Regions from separate parts of the Janthinobacterium sp. 64 genome, predicted to be linked through region 2. Evidence: predicted binding sites of a transcription regulator. Region 2 holds the regulator's gene; each other region holds the start of a gene.
What was found. The regulator LexA, encoded in region 2, represses DNA repair genes until DNA is damaged. The targets are predictions, from matches to a motif close to ACTGTATNNNNATACAGT.
Positions count from the first base shown of each region.

Region 1: a site for LexA is predicted at 3,019-3,036, ahead of CLU91_RS08615 (PA0069 family radical SAM protein). Genes of this name have one in related genera too.
Region 3: a site for LexA is predicted at 4,895-4,912, ahead of CLU91_RS12955 (DNA topoisomerase IV subunit B). Genes of this name have one in related genera too.

Region 1 is NZ_PHUG01000001.1:1,947,878-1,954,898, reverse strand. Features, by position in the region: gene CLU91_RS08630 (lipocalin family protein) at 1-181, shown strand, start outside; gene CLU91_RS08625 (methyl-accepting chemotaxis protein) at 446-2,203, shown strand; gene CLU91_RS08620 (tRNA-uridine aminocarboxypropyltransferase) at 2,287-2,970, shown strand; gene CLU91_RS08615 (PA0069 family radical SAM protein) at 3,099-4,241, shown strand; gene CLU91_RS08610 (gamma-glutamylcyclotransferase) at 4,238-4,897, opposite strand; gene CLU91_RS08605 (LysR family transcriptional regulator) at 4,926-5,894, opposite strand; gene CLU91_RS08600 (VOC family protein) at 6,021-6,554, shown strand; gene CLU91_RS08595 (fumarylacetoacetate hydrolase family protein) at 6,603-7,021, shown strand, end outside.
Region 2 is NZ_PHUG01000001.1:2,186,017-2,193,037, reverse strand. Features, by position in the region: gene CLU91_RS09620 (SPOR domain-containing protein) at 1-847, shown strand, start outside; gene CLU91_RS09615 (CvpA family protein) at 868-1,356, shown strand; gene purF (amidophosphoribosyltransferase) at 1,395-2,918, shown strand; gene CLU91_RS09605 (cystathionine gamma-synthase family protein) at 3,025-4,266, shown strand; gene lexA (transcriptional repressor LexA) at 4,333-4,968, opposite strand; gene rpsF (30S ribosomal protein S6) at 5,245-5,634, shown strand; gene priB (primosomal replication protein N) at 5,655-5,954, shown strand; gene rpsR (30S ribosomal protein S18) at 5,980-6,270, shown strand; gene rplI (50S ribosomal protein L9) at 6,298-6,753, shown strand; gene CLU91_RS09575 (replicative DNA helicase) at 6,889-7,021, shown strand, end outside.
Region 3 is NZ_PHUG01000001.1:2,935,268-2,942,288, forward strand. Features, by position in the region: gene kdpC (potassium-transporting ATPase subunit KdpC) at 1-529, opposite strand, end outside; gene kdpB (potassium-transporting ATPase subunit KdpB) at 540-2,624, opposite strand; gene kdpA (potassium-transporting ATPase subunit KdpA) at 2,634-4,439, opposite strand; gene kdpF (K(+)-transporting ATPase subunit F) at 4,439-4,528, opposite strand; gene CLU91_RS12955 (DNA topoisomerase IV subunit B) at 4,992-6,989, shown strand; gene CLU91_RS12960 (molecular chaperone HscC) at 6,989-7,021, shown strand, end outside.

The DNA.
Region 1 (7,021 bases), 240 kb from region 2:
CGTGTTTGACTTGGACCAGCAAGATTACAGCTATTCCATGATCAGCGGCCCCGACAAGTCATATTTGTGGTTGCTGTCGCGCACGCCGACCATGGACCCTGCCTTGCAGCAGCGCCTGGTCGAGAAAGCCCGCGGACTGGGTTTCGATACGTCAAAATTGATCTATGTGAAGCAAAACTGACGATGCTTGCCTGCCGCCCGTGCGTGGCGGCATAGCGCCTTGCAATTGTTGCTTTTCTGCATGTTATTTCTTGCAATACCATCCTGATTCACTCACAATCTGCTCCAAAGTGGTGCGCTGCGGCGCGCTGCCATTCTGGCGACCTGGGTAGCGTTGCGTCGCCGCTCGTGATTGCCGCACGGCAGATGCCTGCTATATTGGTACGTAGCAGCAAGTCGGTTTCGTGGCGTCTGTGCATTGTTTTTTTCAGATAGGAATCACGTAATGAAAAACCTCAAAATCGGCGTACGCCTCGGCGGCGCTTTTGCCGCCGTCCTGCTGCTGTTGACGACCCTCACCGTGGTGGGCATCGCGCAGATGCAAAGCGCCAGCAAGGAAACCGATGCGCTCGTCAACGTCAAGGTGCGCAATGAACGCCTGATCGGTGAGTGGACCAAGGTCATCGAGGTGAACGCGGCGCGCACGGCGGCCGCATGGAAAGTGAGCGATCCCGAACACCAGAAGCAGTTTGAACAGGAAATGGCGGTCTCGTCCGCACGCGCCACGGAAATCCAGAACGACATCGGGAAAAGCGAGCTGAACGCCGAAGAGCAAGCGCTGTACCAGGAAGTGCTGAGCACGCGCAAGGCTTACACGGAAGTGCGCAAGAACGTGTTCAAAGCCAAGAACGCGGGCGACCTGGAACTGGGCAAGCGCCTGTACGAAGGCGACATGGCCGTCAAGCGCGACATTTACCTGGCGTCGCTGAAAAAGCTGGCCGTGCTGGAAGCCAGATTGCTCGATGACGCGGCCGCGCAAATCCGTGCGCGCTACGAAAACGGCCGTTTGCTGCTGATCTCGCTGGGCGCGGTTGCCATCTTGCTGGGCATCGCCTGCGCCTACTGGATCACGCGCTCGATCACGCGTCCCATCACGCGCGCCGTCGAGGTGGCGCAAGCCGTTTCCGCCGGCGACCTGACCAGCCATATCGTGGTGGACAGCCGCGATGAAACGGGGCAGCTGATGCATGCGCTGAAAAACATGAACGATAAACTGGTCAGTATCGTCGGCCAGGTGCGCGTCGGCACCGAATCGATCAGCACGGCGTCGAGCGAAATTGCCGCCGGCAACCTGGACTTGTCATCGCGCACGGAAGAGCAGGCCAGCTCGCTGGAAGAGACGGCGTCTTCGATGGAAGAGCTGACCTCGACCGTGAAACGCAATGCCGACAATGCGCGCAGCGCGAATCAACTGGCCATCGACGCCTCGCAGATCGCCAGCAAGGGCGGCGTGGTGGTGTCGGAAGTGGTCAGCACCATGGGCTCGATCAACGATTCCTCGCGCAAGATTGTCGACATCATCAGTGTCATCGACGCCATCGCCTTCCAGACGAATATCCTGGCCCTGAACGCGGCCGTGGAAGCGGCCAGGGCCGGCGAGCAGGGCCGCGGTTTTGCCGTGGTGGCCTCCGAGGTGCGCAACCTGGCGCAGCGCTCCAGCGCGGCGGCCAAGGAAATCAAGGGTTTGATCGACGATTCCGTGCAAAAGGTCGAGGCCGGTTCGCAACTGGTGGACAAGGCGGGTCGCACCATGGACGAAATCGTGCAAAGTATCAGCCACGTGACGCAGATCATGAACGAGATCACCGATGCCAGCGATGAACAGCGCGCCGGCATCGAGCAAGTCAACCAGGCCATCGGCCAGATGGACCAGGTGACGCAGCAAAATGCGGCCCTGGTGGAAGAGGCTGCCGCAGCGGCCGAATCCATGCAGGAACAGGCGGCCAAGCTGGCCGAGGTCGTGGGCGTGTTCAAGCTCGATGCAACGCAACAATATGCTGCCGCCAGTGCCGCTCCGTCCATGACGGCGCGTGCACCAGTTGCCATGCGTCCCGCCCTTCAGCCTGCCAAGCGACGCCCACCGGCGCCTGCCGTGACCACGCCCACGCCCACGCCGGGCACGGCGGCGCCAGCGGAAGCTGTGCGCGCACGCGCGCCGAAGGCACCGGTGGCATCGGGCGCCGACGAATGGGAAGAGTTTTAAGCGCAGTTTTAAGCGCAGATTCCCCATGGCATGGCGCGGGCGCTACAATCGCGGCTTGAAGACAGCCGCGAACGCGCTCCGCCATGACCACCCGCCGTACCTCCAGCCTTACCCCTAGCTCTTCCGCTGCATCGTCCTCCTTGGCTGAACCCGCCAAACGCGCGCGCTGCCCTGCCTGCCTGCGTGCCGCATCCAGCTGCATCTGCCGCTGGATCGCCCCCGTTGCCCACGCGGTGGAAGTGCTGATCCTGCAGCATCCGCTGGAAGTCCACAACGCCAAGGGCAGCGCCCGCTTGCTGCACCTGAGCCTGCCCAACAGCCGCATGCTGACGGGCGAGCAGTTTGCCCCCGATACGCTCGCCGCAGTGCTGGCCGACAAGCACAACGTGCTGCTATACCCGGATACGCCGGGCGACCGTTCGCTGGGCATTGCGCCGCCGCCCGCGCTCGACTCCGCCATCTTGCTCGATCCCTCCCTATTGCGGCTGGTGGTGCTGGACGCCACCTGGCGCAAGAGCCGCAAGATGCTGTACCTGAATCCCCTGTTGCAACAGCTGCCGCGCCTGCCACTGCGCGACACGCCCGCTTCCCATTACCTGATCCGCAAGGCACACGCGCCGGACCAGTTATCGACACTGGAAGCGACCTGCTATGCCCTGATGCAGTTGGAGCAGGACGCGTCCCGCTTCGTTCCCCTGATCACGGCATTTGATGGCTTTGTCGCACAGCAGTTGAGTTATGTCATGCCGCATAGTGAAAAAGCTTGAAATGGCACCATGGCAGCCCTTGATATTGGCCGGACGGCGGCATAGTATACTGTACGTATATACAGTTGATGGGGCCGTTCATGAAAGCAATCATTCCAGAGCACGATGACAGCTACGCCGGGCAAGCCATGTTGCCGCCGCAATCGCTGAAAGCCCACAAGGGGCGCGGTGCCGTGTCGAACCTGCAGGGGCGCTACGAAGTGCACGCCCGCGCCGGTTTCGATGATGGCTGGAGCGTGGGCGGCCTGGATGCGGCAGATGGGGAGGAAGCGGCGCCGACCTGGAAAACGCAGGTCAGCGATGAGCAGGCGCGCACCATCCTCACGCGCAATGCTTCGCCCGATTTGCCCTTCAATGTGTCGCTGAATCCATATCGCGGCTGCGAACATGGCTGCATTTACTGCTTTGCCCGTCCCACGCACAGCTATCTGGGCCTGTCACCGGGCCTGGACTTCGAAAGCCGCATCTATGCCAAGGTGAATGCCCCCGAACTGTTGCGGCGCGAACTGGCCAAGCCGTCCTATGTGCCCGAGCCGATCGCCGTGGGCGTCAATACCGATGCGTATCAGCCGTGCGAACGCGAACGGCAACTGACGCGGCGCGTGCTGGAAGTGTTGCACGAGTGCGAGCATCCCGTGGCGCTGATCACGAAATCGTCGCTGATCGAACGCGACATCGACATTCTGGCACCCATGGCGGCCAAGCGCCTGGCAGCCGTGGCCGTGACCGTCACCACGCTCGACCCGGCCATCGCGCGCACGCTGGAACCGCGCGCGGCCGCCCCGGCGCGGCGCCTGCGCACCATCCGCACCCTGACGGAGGCGGGCATCCCCGTGGGCGTGAGCATCGCGCCCATCATTCCCTTTGTGACGGAGCCGGAAATCGAGCAGCTGCTCGAAGCCGTGCGCGACGCGGGCGCCATCCACGCCCATTACGTGGTGCTGCGCCTGCCGTGGGAAGTGAGCCCCCTGTTCCAGCAATGGCTGGAAGCGCACTTCCCGGAGCGGGCCCAGCGCGTGATGAATCGCGTGCGTGAAATGCGCGGCGGCAAGGATTACGACAGCGCGTTCGGCACGCGCATGCGGGGCGAAGGCGTGTGGGCCGACCTCATCCGCCAGCGCTTTGAAAAAGCCGTGGACCGGCTGGGGCTGCACGGCAAGGGTGGCCGCTTCAAACAGCTCGATTGCACGCAGTTCCGCCGCCCGCTGGTGGTGCCGCCGCTGGGGAACTCGGCAAAAGGGGGCAATGCGGGGCAGCTGGATTTGTTTTAAGTTAAAGCAGCGCCAGCGCTGATGCCGCAGGGGGACGTTGCGGCGCTGTCCCGGGCAGCTGTCTGGAACTGCGCCAGATGTTGCTCGATGGCAAAGACATGCGGATCGCTCTTGCCCAGTTCGCGCAGGGCGCTGGCCAGGTGCAGCAGGTATTCGCTGTTCGGGCCGCTGGGGCCGTTTGATCGGGCGATCTGGCGCGCGATATCGAGTTCCGGCGCGGCGCCGAGGAAGGCGGCGTTTTCCTCGTTGGCGATGTACACCAGGCCTTCGACCTTGCCGCCATCGTCGAAGGTGATGTCGGTGGCCAGGCGCAAATAGCCGTTCTTTTCGCGGTGGTCGAGGTGGGCGAAGACTTCGGGCGTGATCAGATAAGCCATGCCGTCGCACACGGCGCCCGCCTGCGGCACGATGGTGGCGACCCGGCCCGGCGCCATCGGCGTGCCCCGATGATCGTGCGAGCCTTGCCAGAAGCGCCGCGTCCAGCCGGCGATGCTGGCGGGGCGCCGTTCAATATAGGGGAAGTCCGCCTTGTAGATCAGCGAGCCGTAGCCGAACAGCCAGACCTGTGCATGGCCGTCGAATTTGTTCATGCGCTGGTTGATGGCGATGGTGGCGGCGTCGGTGGCGGACAGGGCGTGCTGGTCAGGCTGGGTCATGGCGTTGGCGGCAAGGGGCGGTACCCTATTATAAAGCGGCGCCAGCGGGGCCGCCGGCCGGCAGCGCGTCGCGGGCAGCGGGGCCGCCCGCTCCCACGTTCCACTCGTGCGTCTCGACGAACTGGAACAGGAAGGCCATGAAGCTTTCGGCGGCCGGCGACAGCGAACGCCCCGTCTTCGTGTAGACGAAAAAGCGCCGCGTCAGTTCCGGCTCGTGCAGGGCGCGCATGTGCAATTTGTATAGCTTGACCATCGGTTCCGCGTACGGCAGGCAGACCGTGATGCCCAGGTTGGCGCTGACCATGGCCAGCGCCGTCGTCATGAAGGTCACCTCGTTGTAGGGATTGAGCGACAGCTCGCGGAAGCTGCCGTGCATGTCGCGCAGCAGGCGTTCCGTGAACTGGCCCTGCAGCGAGATGAACGGGTAGTCGCCCACGTCGGCCCAGGTGACGCGCTCTTTCTGCTGCAGCGGGTGCTGCTCGGGGAAGACCAGCACGAAGGGCATTTCGAACAGCACTTGCGCGGCAATTTCCGCCGTCGGGTCGCGTTCGGGGCCGATACCGAAATCGACTTCGCCGCTGAAGACGCGCGCCGACACATTCTCCACGGGGCAGTCGACCAGACGCAGCTGCACCTCCGGGTGCGCCTGGCGGTAGGCGGCAATCACTTCCGGCAGCAGGGTGCACGCCATCATCTGCGGCGCGGCGATGCGCACCATGCCCGTTTTCAGCGCCTTGCGCTGGGCGATGCCGGCCATGGCGCCGTCGAGGTCCTCGATCATCTTTTCAAACAGCGGATACAGTTCGCGGCCGATTTCCGACAGCTGCGTCTTGCGCGTGCTGCGCTCGACCACGCGCACGCCCAGCACGCTTTCGAGTTCCTTGATCAAGCCGCTCAAGGCCGATTGCGTCACGTGCAGGTATTCGGCGGCCAGGGTAAAACTGCCGGTCTTGGCCAGGGCCACGAAGGCGCGCATCTGTCGCAGGCTGGGACTCATAAGATAATCCGATAAATCAATGGTTAAAAATTGTTTGTATGATAGCTGTAACTCGATTCTAATGGTGAAAAGCTGAAAAACAGGCCAGCCATTGCGCCTCGGGCGCCATCCATTGGAGACAAGCACATGAAAATCAAGCAAATCCACCACGTCGCCTACCGCTGCATCGACGCGAAGAAAACCGTCGAGTGGTACGTCAAGCATTTGAACATGAATTTCGTCCTCGCCATCGCCGAAGACCTGGTGCCGTCGACCAAGGCGCCGGACCCGTACATGCACGTCTTCCTCGACGCGGGCCAGGGCAATGTGCTGGCCTTTTTTGAATTGCCGACGCAGCCGCCGATGGACCGCGACCGCAATACCCCGGCCTGGGTGCAGCACCTGGCGCTGGAAGTGGGCAGCATGGAGGAATTGCTGGCGGCCAAGGAGCGCCTGGTAGCCGCTGGCATCGAGGTGCTGGGCCCCGTCAACCACGCCATCTTCCAGTCGATTTACTTCTTCGACCCGAACGGCCACCGCCTGGAACTGGCGGCCAACGTGGGCACGCCCGAGATGATGGCCAAACTGGACGCCGTCAAATGGGAAATGCTGGAAGAATGGTCGCAGACGCGCCGCGCGCCCAAGCACGCCGCCTGGATGCACGCGCCGGCCGACGCCTGAGCGTCCCGCACCAACACTCTCTGAAACACACACCGGACAAGGAACACCATGAAATTCGCAACCCTGAAAAACGGCAGCCGCGACGGCGCCCTGATCCTCGTCAGCCGCGACCTGCGCCAGTACCAGCGCGTGGCCGCCATCGCTCCCACCCTGCAGGCGGCACTCGACAACTGGGACGCCGTGGCGCCGAAACTGGAGCAGGCTTACGCCGACCTGAACGCGGGCCAGGCGCCGGATGCGCAGCCGTTTGATGCCAAGCTGTGCCACTCGCCGCTACCGCGCGCCTACCAGTGGGCCGACGGTTCCGCCTACATCAACCATGTGGAACTGGTGCGCAAGGCGCGCAACGCGGAAGTGCCGGCCTCGTTCTACACGGACCCGCTGATGTACCAGGGCGGCTCGGACAGTTTCATCGGCCCGCGCGACCCGATCTTCGCCCTGTCGGAAGAGTGGGGCATCGACCTGGA
Region 2 (7,021 bases):
CTTGCCTGAAAAAAAGCGCGCCCGCCGCCGCCTGGTCGGGGCCATCGCTCTGGCCCTGGGTGTGGCTGTCGGCTTGCCGATGCTGCTCGATTCCGAGCCGAAAGCGCCTTTCAACGATATCGCCATCGACATTCCGTCGAAAGAAAAAGCCGCTGCGCCTGCGCCTGCTCCCGTGCCGGCCGCGCCCGCTCAAGCGGCTGCGCACACTGGCCTGGACCAGTCCGAGGAAATCATCGACGCACCGCTGCCGCCTGCGGCCAAGCCGACCCCTGCACCGACACCCATGCCGGCGCCCGTGCTGGCCGCCGTCCAGCCTGTGCCTGCCAAGCCAACTTATGTGGAACCGAAACCCGAGCCCAAGCCCGAGCCCAAGCCGGTCAAGGTCGAGCCGAAACCGGAACCGAAACACGAAAGCAAGCCCGAGCCGAAACACGAGTCCAAGCCCGAGTCCAAGCCTGAACCCAAGCATGAAGTAAAACCGGAAGCCAAGCCCGAACCGAAGCCTGCCAAGCCGGCGCAATCGGCCGACGATGCCGCGCGCGCGCTGGCGATTCTGGAAGGCAAGCCGCAAGAGAAAGCACAAGAGAAGGCGCAAGACAAGGCGCACGACGCCGGCAGCGGCAAGTTCGTGGTGCAGGTGGCGGCCCTGGCGACGCAGGACAAGGTTGATGAATTGCAGGACAAGCTGCGCGACGCGGGCATCAAGTCCTATACGCAGAAAGTCTCCAGCCCGGCCGGCGAGCGCATCCGCGTGCGCGTGGGCCCGTTCGGCAGCCGCGAAGACGCCGAAAAGACGCGCGCCAAGCTGCAAAAGCTGGGCCTGGGCGGCAGTCTGGTGCCGGCGTGATGTTGCAAGGCTGAACGGACGTGACGATCTTCGATTACCTGGTGCTGTTCGTGCTGGTGACGTCCGTGCTGATCAGCATGATGCGTGGCCTGGTCAAGGAAATACTGTCATTGGTCAGCTGGATCGTGGCTTTCGTCATCGCCAATGCGTATGGCGCCACCCTGGCGAAATTCCTGCCGGAAGCCGTGCCGGGCGAAGCCGTCCGTTTGTTGCTGGCCTTCGTGGTGTTGTTCATCGGCGTACGCATTTTGATGGGATTGCTGTCCATGACGGTCGACGCACTGGTCAAGGTGACGGGCCTGAGCCTGGCCGACCGCACCCTGGGCAGCCTGTTCGGCGTGGCGCGGGGACTGGTGATCGTGCTGACCGCCGTCATCTTGTGCGGCATGACATCCATACCGCAGCAGTCATTCTGGAAAAACGCGCTGCTCAGTCCGCTCGCGGAGCAGGGTGCGCGTGCCATCAAGCCTTATCTGCCTGCCGCTTACGCGCAGCATGTGAAATTTTGAATTTTTTTAAAATCAGTAGCACAGTTTAGGAGCACACCATGTGTGGCATCGTCGGCGTCGTTTCCCATCAACCTGTCAATCAATTGCTCTATGATGCATTGTTGCTCTTGCAACATCGCGGTCAGGACGCGGCAGGGATTGCGACCAATCACAGCAGTATGTTTTCCATGCACAAGGCCAATGGTCTCGTGCGTGACGTCTTCCGTACGCGTAACATGCGTTCGCTGCAAGGCACGACGGGCATCGGCCATTGCCGCTACCCGACGGCCGGTTCGTCGAGCGAAGAGGAAGCACAACCGTTTTATGTGAATGCGCCGTTCGGCATCACCCTGGCGCACAATGGCAACCTGACCAACTGGGAACAGTTGAAACAGGAAATGTTCAAAAATGACCGCCGCCACATCAATACCGATTCCGATTCGGAAGTGCTGCTCAACGTGCTGGCGCATGAAATCCAGGAAGCGACGACGGGCCTGAACCTGGACCCGGAAGCCATCTTCAAGGCCATCACCGTGCTGAACCGCCGCGTCAAGGGCGGCTACGCTGCCGTCGCGCAAATCGCCGGCGTGGGCTTGCTGGCCTTCCGCGATCCGCACGGCATCCGTCCCTTGTGCCTGGGCATCAATGAAACGGAGCAGGGTCCTGAATACCTGATCGCTTCCGAATCCGTGGCCCTGGAAGGCATGGGCTTCCGCTTCGTGCGCGACATTGGTCCCGGCGAAGCCGTCTTCATCGATGCCGACAAGAAATTGCACAGCGCCCAGTGCGCCGACAATGCCAGCCTGAACCCCTGCGTGTTCGAATTCGTCTACCTGGCCCGTCCCGACTCCGTCATCGACGGCGCCTCGGTGTACGCCACGCGCCTGAAAATGGGTGAATACCTGGCTGAAAAGATCCGTGCCGAATTGCCTGACGTGCATATCGACGTGGTCATGCCGATTCCCGATTCCTCGCGTCCGGCCGCCATCCAGCTGGCACTGGCGCTGAACCTGGAATACCGCGAAGGCTTCATCAAGAACCGCTACATCGGCCGCACCTTCATCATGCCGGGCCAGGCGGCGCGCAAGAAATCCGTGCGCCAGAAGCTCAACGCGATCCCGTCCGAATTCAAGGATAAAGTCGTGCTGCTGGTCGACGATTCCATCGTGCGCGGCACCACCAGCCGTGAAATCGTGCAGATGGCGCGCGAAGCGGGCGCGACGAAAGTCATCTTCGCCTCGGCCGCGCCACCGGTGATTTACCCGAACGTGTACGGCATCGACATGCCGACGCGCGATGAGCTGATCGCCTATGGCCGCACGACGGAAGAAGTGTGCCGCGAAATCACGGCCGATTACCTGGTGTACCAGGATATCGGCGCGCTGAAGCAGGCGATCGCCGACGTCAACCCGGCGCTCACCAACTTCGAGGCGTCGTGCTTCGATGGCGTGTACGTGACGGGCGACGTGTCGCAGGAGTATCTGGACCGCCTGGAATATGCGCGCCACCATCCGAAGGCGGCAGCGCCCGAAGATACGCCGCGTTCCCAGCTGAACCTGAACCTGGCAACAACGGAAGCATAAGTACCTGCCCGGCCGATGCCGGGCTTTTTTTCGGGGTCGGACCTTCAGGTCTGACCCCGGCATTTGCCTTGGGTTACGCGGCAAATCGAACTCCGGAACTTCCACCATGACCACCAAAAAAACCTACGGCTTTACCACCACCATCCTGCATAACGACCGCCGCAAGGGCATCGAGCACGGCTCGCTGCACAAGCCCGTGCATACTTCCGTTGCCTTCGGTTATGCCGACGCGCGCCAGCTCGCTTCCGTGTTCCAGGGCAAGGAGCCGGGTTTCCGCTACGGCCGCCAGGGTAACCCGACGGTGTCCGCGCTGGAAGACAAGGTCAACCAGATGGAAGACGGCGTGTCCACCTTGTGTTTCGCCACCGGCATGGGCGCCATCGGCGCCGTGGTGCAATCGCTGCTGCGTGCGGGCGACCATGTGGTGTCGTCGGCCTTTTTGTTTGGCAACACCAACAGCCTGTGGCAAACGGTGACGGGGCAGGGCATCGCCGTGACGTTCGTCGACGCCACCGATGTCGCCAACGTGGCGGCCGCCATCACGCCGGCCACGCGCATCGTGTTTGTGGAAACCATCGCCAACCCGCGCACGCAGATCGCCGACCTGAAGAAAATCGGCGACCTGTGCCGCGAGAAGGGCATCCTGTACATCGTCGACAACACGATGACCACGCCGTACCTGTTCCGCCCGAAAGCGGTGGGTGCGGGCCTGGTGGTCAATGCGCTGACGAAATCCATCGGCGGCCACGGCAATGCGCTGGGCGGCAGCTTGACGGATACGGGCGTGTTCGACTGGACGCAGTACCCGAACATCTTTGAAAACTACAAAAAGGCGGCGCCGGCGCAGTGGGGCATCGCGCAAATCCGCGCCAAGGCCTTGCGCGATTTCGGCGCATCGCTGGGCCCGGAAGCGGCGCACCATATCGCCGTCGGCGCGGAAACCATGGCCTTGCGCATGGACCGCACCTGCTCGAACGCCCTGGCGCTGGCCACCATGCTTGCCGCCGACCCGCGTGTAGCGGCCGTGCACTACCCGGGTTTGCCAGTGCACCCGCAGCACGCGCTGGCGACGGACTTGTTCCGCAGCTATGGCTCGCTGTTCAGCTTTGAATTAAAAGACGGTATCGACTGCTTCGATTTCCTCAATCGCCTGAATCTGGCCATTCCAGCGAGCAACCTTGGTGACACGCGCACCCTCGTCATTCCCGTCGCGCACACGATCTTTTATGAGATGGGCGCCGAGCGCCGCGCCAGCATGGGCATTGCCGAGTCCTTGATCCGCGTGTCGGTGGGTATTGAGGATGAGGCCGATTTGCTCGAGGATTTCCGTAGCGCCCTGGATGTATAAAACGCCTGGACAATAAAAAAGGGCCGCAACAGTCATGCTGTTGCGGCCCTTTTTGCATGTACTTGATTAATGCCAGCTGCGCATCAGTCCCACCGCCAAACCTTCCAACGCAAACTCGTCTTCCGGCGACACGGTGATCACCTTGAAGTCGGGGTTTTCCGGCAGCAGTTCGATGACGGAACCCGTTTTTTTGTAGCGCTTGACGGTGACTTCGTCGCCGATGCGGGCCACGACGATCTGGCCATTCTTGGCGCTGTCGACCTTTTTCACGGCCAACAAGTCGCCATCCATGATGCCGGCGTCGCGCATGGACCAGCCGCGCACCTTCAGCAGGAAGTCGGGCTTGGCCGAGAACAGGGCCGGGTCCACGTTGTAGCTCGCTTCCAGGTTTTCCTGTGCCAGGATGGGCGAGCCTGCCGCCACCCGGCCGATCAGGGGCAGCGACATCAGCAGTGCTGCCGGCACCTTCGATGCCGGCGCTTCAGCGGCCGCACCGATCAGGCGGATGCCGCGCGAAGTGCCGGGCGAAATCTCGATCGCGCCCTTGCGGGCCAGGGCCTGCAAATGCTCTTCGGCCGCATTGGCCGATTTGAAACCCAGTTCATTGGCGATTTCGGCACGGGTGGGTGGAAAACCCGTGTTTTCAATCGCGTCCTTGATCAGGTTCAGGATTTGTTCTTGTCGTGCTGTCAGCTTGATCATGAGCGGTGGGTGCATACTAAAATGCTGTCTATATGAACAGTCTGTATTTTTGTACAGTATCGCCCACTATGCAAGGGGATTTCCGCTATTTGCGCGAATTTCGTGCGAAATACTGGAATGGGCAGGAAAAAACGCCTGGCCTGCCCCGTGCGCGGGCCGCTTGTTGAAGGAATGATTGAAACGTTTGCAAAAGGCGGTTATAATCTTCGGCTGACCTTCCCACACCCGTCTTGACGCCGGGGTGGGCGATTATCAATCCGACCTGAAGGAGTTTGCATGCGTCATTATGAAATAGTCTTTATCGTCCATCCGGACCAAAGCGAGCAAGTGCCCGCGATGATCGAACGCTACAAAGCCAGCGTAACCACCCGCGGCGGTTCGGTTCACCGCGTGGAAGATTGGGGCCGCCGTCAAATGGCTTACTCGATCCAAAAGCTGCCTAAAGCACACTACATCTGCCTGAACATCGAATGCGACAACGAGACCCTGGTCGAGTTGGAAACAGCATTCAAATTCAATGATGCCGTGTTGCGTCACCTGACCGTTAAAATGAAGAAAGCTGAAACAGCTCCTTCGCCGATGATGAAATCGGTACAACGCGAAGACGCGGCCAAAAGCCACCGCACCGAAGCACCAGCAGCCGCTCCTGCCGCAGCCGCCGCTTAATTCTTGACCAGGATCGTGCGCTGAACCAGCTACAAGTTACCGCCATCATTGCCGAGCGCGAAATATTGCGCTATACCCCGGCAGGGTTGCCGATTGTGAATGCAGTATTGCAACACAGTTCGCAGCAGATGGAAGCAGGGATTGCCCGTTTGACCGAGTTTGATGTTGCCGCGCTAGCCGCTGGCGAAATTTCAGGCCGGTTCAGCCAGGCAAGCTTGGGCGGGGTGTATCAGTTCACGGGTTTCCTGGCCAGGAAGAGCCGCAACAGCAAGAGTTTGGTGTTTCACATCATTGATTTTAGTGCAGTCAATTCTGACTAGCGCATTTTAGATACAGGAGCCTGACATGGCATTCGGTAAAAAGTTCGACAAAAATAAGCTCAAGCTTAAAGAAAAACGCAAACAGCAAAACCCTTTGTTCAAACGTAAGAAGTTCTGCCGCTTCACCGCAGCGCACGTTGAGCAAGTCGACTACAAAGACGTCGACACGCTGAAAGACTTCGTCCAGGAAAACGGCAAGATCATGCCAGCACGCCTGACCGGTACCAAAGCGCACTACCAGCGCCAAGTCGACACCGCAATCAAGCGCGCTCGCTTCCTCGCGCTGCTGCCATACACCGATCTGCACCACGCTTAATCGGTCAGATATTCCTGGAGAAGAACTATGCAAATCATTCTGTTAGAAAAAGTTGTTAACGTCGGTAACCTCGGCGAAGTCGTCAAAGTCAAAGACGGTTACGCACGTAACTTCCTGATCCCGCAACGCCTGGCACGTCGTGCCACGGCAACCGCTGTGGCTGAATTCGAAGTCAAGCGCGCCGAACTGGAAAAAGCTGCTGCCGCCAAACTGGCCGCATCGCAAGCCCAGGGCGAAAAACTGAGCGGCCTGACCGTTCAAGTTGCTCAAAAAGCTGGTGTTGATGGCCGTCTGTTCGGTTCCGTCACCAACTTCGACATCGCTGAAGCGCTGACCAAGCAAGGTTTTGCTGTTGAAAAAGCACAAATCCGCATGCCTACCGGCCCGCTGAAGATCGTTGGCGAGCACAACGTTTCGGTTGCTCTGCACACCGACGTGGTCGTGGAAGTTGTTATCGCTGTCGTACCAGACGCGAACGCGTAATTGTCTGCGGGCCTGGCCCGCAAGCATTGCCGCACGATGAAAAGCCGGGTTCGCCCGGCTTTTTTGTGGCCTTTTTTTCGCTCATTTTCAGCCCTTTATTTTTGCCAGCACGCCGAAGCGGGTATAATTCGCGCCATGAACGCCCCCTCTGATCCGCAACTGGATTCCCTCCGTATTCCGCCGCATTCGATCGAAGCAGAACAATCCGTCATCGGTGGTCTGTTGCGCGACAATGCAGCGTATGACCGCATCGCCGACTTCATGCATG
Region 3 (7,021 bases), 750 kb from region 2:
CGCGCGGTTCGCCGAAAAAGCCGATATACGCAGTTTTCTGCACCTTGGCGATGGCGTTTTCCACCTGAGCCAGCGGCATGGCGCGCACGCGGGCCACGCGCGGCGCCTGGTACAGGGCTGCCGCCAGGCTGATTTCCGGGTCCAGGCCGCTGCTCGATGCCGTCACCAGGTCGACGGGAATGGCGCGCGTATTGCCGGGATCAGCTTCCTTCAGGGCGGCGATGCGCGCCTTGACGGCGTCCACCAGGGCGGGATTGCTCGGTCCCTGGTTCGAGCCGCCAGAACCGGCGCCGTTATTGGCCATCGGCGCGGTGGCCGATGGACGGCCCCAGAAATACTTGGGCGAGGTGAAGGACTGGCCGATCAGCATCGAGCCGACGGGCTTGCCACCACGCTCGACGATGCTGCCGTTGACTTCATCGCTGAAAGCCAGCTGCCCGATGCCGGCCGTGGCAAACGGATAGACCACGCCGCAGATCACGGTCAGCGCGGCAAACAGGACCAGGGCGGGACGTACGATAGTGCTCATGATGGTTCCTTTAGACTAAATTGAGTGCGGACAGCAGCATGTCGATCAGCTTGATGCCGATGAAGGGCAGGACGATGCCGCCCAGGCCGTAGATCAGCAGATTGCGGCGCAACAGGCTGGCCGCGCCGATGGCCCGGTATTGCACGCCTTTGAGCGCCAGCGGAATCAGCACGACGATGATCAGGGCATTGAAGATCACGGCCGACATGATGGCCGACGCGGGGCTGGACAAATGCATGATGTCGAGCGCCTTCAATTGCGGATAGGTGCCCACGAACGCGGCCGGGATGATGGCGAAGTACTTGGCGATGTCGTTCGAAATCGAGAACGTCGTCAGCGAACCGCGCGTCATCAGCATCTGCTTGCCGATTTCAACGATTTCCAGCAGCTTGGTCGGATTCGAATCGAGGTCGACCATATTGCCCGCCTCTTTCGCCGCCTGCGTGCCCGAATTCATGGCCACGGCCACGTCGGCCTGCGCCAGCGCCGGCGCGTCATTGGTGCCGTCGCCCGTCATCGCCACCAGGCGGCCTTCGGACTGGTAGCTGCGGATCAGTTTCAGCTTGTCTTCCGGCGTCGCTTCGGCAAGGAAATCGTCCACGCCCGCTTCGGCGGCAATCGCGGCGGCCGTCAGCTTGTTGTCGCCCGTGATCATGACGGTCTTGATGCCCATGCGGCGCAATTCCGCAAAACGCTCCTTGATGCCGCCCTTGACGATATCCTTCAGTTCCACGACACCCATGACGCGGCCATCGTCGACCACCACCAGCGGCGTGCTGCCACGGCGCGCGATGTCGTCGACGGCGCGCGCCACCTCGGCCGGATATGGCTGGCCCAGCGCTTCCACATACTTTTTCATGGAATCGGCCGCGCCCTTGCGCAGCTGGCGCACCTGCTGCTCGCCCGGAATATCCACGCCGCTCATGCGCGTTTGCGCCGTGAAGGGCACGAAGGTGGCGTGCAGGCTGGCCATCTCGCGTTCGCGGATGTTGAACTTCTGCTTGGCCAGCACGACGATGCTGCGACCTTCCGGCGTTTCATCGGCCAGCGAAGCCAGTTGCGCCGCGTCGGCCAGCTGCTGCTCCGTCACGCCGGGCGCCGGCACAAAGGTCGAGGCCTGGCGGTTGCCCAGGGTGATGGTGCCCGTTTTATCGAGCAGCAGCACGTCCACATCGCCGGCCGCTTCCACGGCGCGCCCCGACGTGGCGATCACATTGGCCTGCATCATGCGGCTCATGCCGGCTACGCCGATGGCGGACAACAAACCGCCGATGGTGGTCGGAATCAGACACACGAGCAGCGCGATCAGCACCGTGATCGTCACCGGCGTGCCAGTGCCGGCCGCCGCCACGGAAAACAGCGAATACGGCAGCAGGGTCACGGTGACGATCAGGAACACGATCGACAGCGCCACGAGCAAAATCGTCAGGGCGATTTCATTCGGCGTCTTCTGGCGCTTGGCGCCTTCGACCATGGCGATCATGCGGTCGATGAACGCTTCGCCCGGGTTGACGGAAACGCGCACCAGCAGCCAGTCCGACAGCACGCGGGTGCCGCCCGTCACAGCCGAAAAATCGCCGCCCGATTCGCGGATCACGGGTGCCGATTCGCCCGTGATGGCGCTTTCGTCGACGGAAGCTACGCCGGCCGTCACTTCACCGTCGGCGGGAATGACGTCACCCGCCTCGACCAGCACCGTCATGCCCTTGCGCAGATCGGTGGCCGGCGTGGGCAGCCAGGAGGTGCCGTACTTCGGCGTTTGCATTTTCTTTGCCATCACCGTCTGCTTGAGGGCGCGCAGCGAGGCCGCCTGGGCCTTGCTGCGGCCTTCGGCCAGCGCTTCGGCGAAGTTCGCGAACAGCACGGTAAACCATAGCCACACGGCGACGGCGAGGATGAAGCCGAACGGCGCTTCACCCTGGCCACCGCTGATCCCGGCCTGGGTCGCCAGCAGGCTCGTGATGATGCTGCCGACGTAGACGACGAACATCACGGGGCTGCGCCACTGCGTGCGGGGGTCGAGTTTTTTGAACGCATCGACGACGGCGGGGCCGATCAGTGCGGAATCGAACAAAGTCAGGCTTGTGCGTGACATGGTAGCCTCTTATTTGATGAAAAGTTGCAGGTGTTCGACGATCGGGCCCAGGGCCAGCGCGGGAACGTAATTCAATACGCCAACCAGCACGACGACGCCGATCAGCAAGCCGATGAACATGGGGCCGTGCGTGGGCATGGTGCCGGCGTTGGCCGACAGGCGCTGCTTAGCCGCCAGCGAACCGGCCACCGCCAGCACGGGCACGATCACGCCGAAGCGGCCGAACCACATGGCGATCGCCAGCATCACGTTGTAGAACGGCGTGTTGGCGGACAGGCCGGCAAACGCGCTGCCGTTGTTGTTGGCCGCCGACGTGAAGGCATACAGGATCTCCGAGAAGCCGTGCGCGCCCGGATTGGCCACGCCGATCTTGCCCGGTTCGACCATCACGGCAATCGCCGTACCCGTCAATACCAGCGCTGGCGTAATCAGGATGGCCAGCGACACCATCTTCATTTCATAGGCCTGGATTTTCTTGCCCAGGTATTCAGGCGTGCGGCCTATCATCAGGCCGGCGATGAAGACGGCCAGGATCGCAAACATCAGCATGCCGTACAGGCCCGTGCCCACGCCGCCGAAGATCACTTCGCCGAATTGCATCAGCAGCAGCGGCACCATGCCGCCCAGCGGCATGTAGGAGTCGTGCATGGAATTGACGGCGCCGCACGATGCCCCCGTCGTCACCGCTGCGAACAGGGTCGAGGAGCTGATGCCGAAGCGCGTTTCCTTGCCTTCCATATTGCCGCCCGATTGCAGGCTGCTGGCCTGTTGGTCCACGCCCAAGGCTTGCAAGGCGGGATTGGCTTGCTGCTCGGCGCTCATCACGCCGACCGTCATGACGACGAAGATCAGGCTCATCGCGGCCAGCACTGCCCAGCCCTGGCGCAGGTCGCCCACCATGCGGCCAAAGGTGAAGCACAGGCCGGCGGGAATGATGAAAATGGCCAGCATCTGCAGAAAGTTCGACAGCACGGTCGGGTTTTCATACGGGTGCGAGGAATTGGCATTGAAGAAGCCGCCGCCATTCGTGCCCAGCAGCTTGATCGATTCCTGCGACGCGACGGGGCCCATGGCGATCGTCTGCGTGGTCGCCACTTGCGCTTCCATCACGGGTTTACCGCCCGTATCGAGCACGGGCTGGCCGTCGGCCGTCAGCTTCGGCGTTTCATACGCCACGTGGTCGAGCAGGGTCACTTCCTTGTAAGCGGAAAAATTCTGGATCATGCCTTCGCCCATGAAGACGACGGACAGGGCCAGGGAGAGCGGCAGCAGGATGTACAGGGTCGAGCGCACCAGGTCGACCCAGAAATTGCCGATCGATTTGCCCGAGCGCGAGGCGAAGCCGCGCACCAGCGCGAAGATCACGGCGATGCCGGTGGCCGCCGAGAAGAAGTTCTGGCATGCCATGCCCAGCATCTGGGTCAAATAGCTCATGGTCTGTTCGCCGCCGTAGCCCTGCCAGTTGGTATTGGCGACGAAGCTGACGGTGGTATTGAACGAGGAATCGGGGCTGACGGCGCCCAGGCCCTGTGGATTCAACGGTAAAAAACCCTGCAGGCGCTGCAAGCCGTAGACGAAGACGGCGCCCACGGTGTTAAACACGATCAGGGCGATGGCATAGCTTTTCCAGCCCATGGCCTTGTCGGCAGGCAGGCCGGACCAGCGGTACAGCAGGTTTTCCAGCTTTTGCAGCCAGCCCAGGCCGCGCACGGGGCCGTCGCCGGCCACCTTGGCCATGTACAGGCCCAGCGGATAGCCGGCGGCCAGCAGCACTGCCAGGAAGGCCACCAGCAGCAATATCGATTGCGTCGTCATCACAGTTCCTCCGCCTTCAGCAGCGCCACCAGCAGGTACACGAGCAGGCCAGCCGAGACCACGGCGCCCAGCACATAAAACGCGTTCATTTGACGCTCCCTAATTTGTCGCAGGCGACGGCAAAGCCGGCCGCCACAACGAAAAAAACGGCAATCAAGCCGAGATACACGAGATCCATTCCCACCCTCATTCAGGTTTGTTTTGATAGTGAGCAGATTAGCCAAAAGGGTCTAAAAAATTCGTAAAGACTGGGGAGGTGCTTGTAAACAAGATGTAAAAACGGCGGCTTTGCCGCATAAAATCCATCACAATTGGCGTAAAACCACGCCTGAGGCGCACTGTTGTTGCCCTGGAGTAGCGCTATTGCTCGCTGGACAAGATAGAATGCGCGAGCGTCCGCACAAGGACGCCTAGCCTGCCGCACTGCCCTCTGCCAGTGACGCTGGACGGAATATACTGTATATTTATACAGTTATCGCCGCCGTTGTCACTGCGCACCGCAGTGCCCCGGCCTGGCGTTCCAACCACTGTCTTTACTTAGCTTGAACACGTATGGCCACTAAAAAACCAGCATCCGACTACAGCGAATCATCCATCCGTGTCCTGAAAGGACTGGAACCCGTCAAGCAGCGCCCGGGGATGTACACCCGCACTGAAAATCCGCTGCACATCATTCAGGAAGTGATCGACAATGCCTCCGACGAGGCGCTGGGCGGTCATTGCACGCATATCGCCGTCACGCAAAATACGGATGGCAGCATCACCGTCGAAGACAATGGCCGCGGCATTCCCGTCGGCATCCACCCTGAAGAAGGCGTGCCGACGGTGGAAATCGTGTTTACACGGCTGCACGCGGGCGGCAAGTTCGACAAGGGTTCGGGCGGCGCCTACGCGTTCTCGGGCGGCTTGCACGGCGTCGGCGTGTCCGTCACCAATGCGCTGTCGACGCGCCTGGAAATCACCGTCTGGCGCAAGGAAAGCGACGGCAACGGCCTGCATCACATGGTGTTTGCGAATGGCGACGTGATCGAGCCCTTGACTTCGCGCCCTGCCCCGCGCGACGGCAAGAAGTCGGGCACGCGCGTCACGGCCTGGCCTGACGCGAAATATTTTGATTCGCCCAACATCTCGCAAACGGAGCTGCAGCGCCTGCTGCGCTCGAAAGCCGTGCTGCTGCCGGGCGTCACCGTCACCCTCACCAACGCGAAAACGGGCGACACGCAAACGTGGCAGTACGCGGAAGGCTTGCGCGGCTACCTGACCGAAACGCTGGCGCAGGTATCGAATGGCGAAACCCTGATTCCCCTGTTCGAAGGCGCGCAGTACGCTGGCCCGGACTCGGAAGGCTTTGCCGAAGGCGAAGGCGCGGCCTGGGTGGTGGCATGGACGGAAGAAGGCGCCATCGTGCGCGAATCGTACGTCAACCTGATTCCCACCTCGAATGGCGGCACGCACGAATCGGGCTTGCGCGACGGCCTGTTCGGCGCCGTGAAAAACTTCGTCGAAATGCACTCGCTGCTGCCCAAAGGCGTCAAATTGCTGCCCGAAGACGTATTCGCGCGCGCCTCGTTCGTGCTGTCGGCGAAAGTGCTGGACCCGCAATTCCAGGGCCAGATCAAGGAACGCCTGAACTCGCGCGACGCCGTGCGCCTCGTCTCGACCTTCACCAAGCCGCCGCTGGAACTGTGGCTGAACCAGCACGTCGATTACGGCAAGAAGCTGGCCGACCTGGTGATCAAGCAGGCGCAGTCGCGCCAGCGTTCGCTGCAAAAAGTGGAAAAGAAAAAATCCTCGGGCGTGGCCGTGTTGCCCGGCAAGCTGACCGACTGCGAATCGTCGGACATCGCGCGCAATGAACTGTTCCTCGTCGAGGGCGACTCGGCGGGCGGTTCGGCCAAGATGGGCCGCGACAAGGAATTCCAGGCGATCCTGCCCCTGCGCGGCAAGGTCTTGAACTCGTGGGAAACGGACCGCGACCGCCTGTTTGCCAATAACGAAATCCACGATATTGCGGTCGCCATCGGCGTCGATCCGCACAGCGTGGGCGACTCGCCCGACCTGTCCGGCCTGCGCTACGGCAAGATCTGCATCCTGTCCGACGCGGACGTGGACGGCTCGCACATCCAGGTACTGCTGCTGACCTTGTTCTTCAAGCACTTCCCCGTCCTGATCAACAAGGGCCACATCTGCATCGCCCGCCCGCCGTTGTACCGCGTGGACGCGCCGGCGCGCGGCAAGAAGCCGATGCAGAAGATCTACGCGCTCGACGACGGCGAACTGGTGGCCATCGAAGACAAGCTGCGCAAGGAAGGCGTGAAACAGGGCGCCTGGTCGATCTCGCGCTTCAAGGGTCTGGGCGAAATGAACGCCGAGCAGCTGTGGGAAACGACGATGAACCCGGACACGCGCCGCCTGCTGCCCGTCACGCTCGGTGAAGTCGACCACATGGCCTCGGCCTCGCGCTTCAATATGTTGATGGGCAAGGGCGAAGCGGCCGGACGCCGCGCCTGGATCGAAGAACACGGCAATGAGGCGGAGGCGGATATCTGATGATCATCGGCATCGACCTTGGAACCACCAAC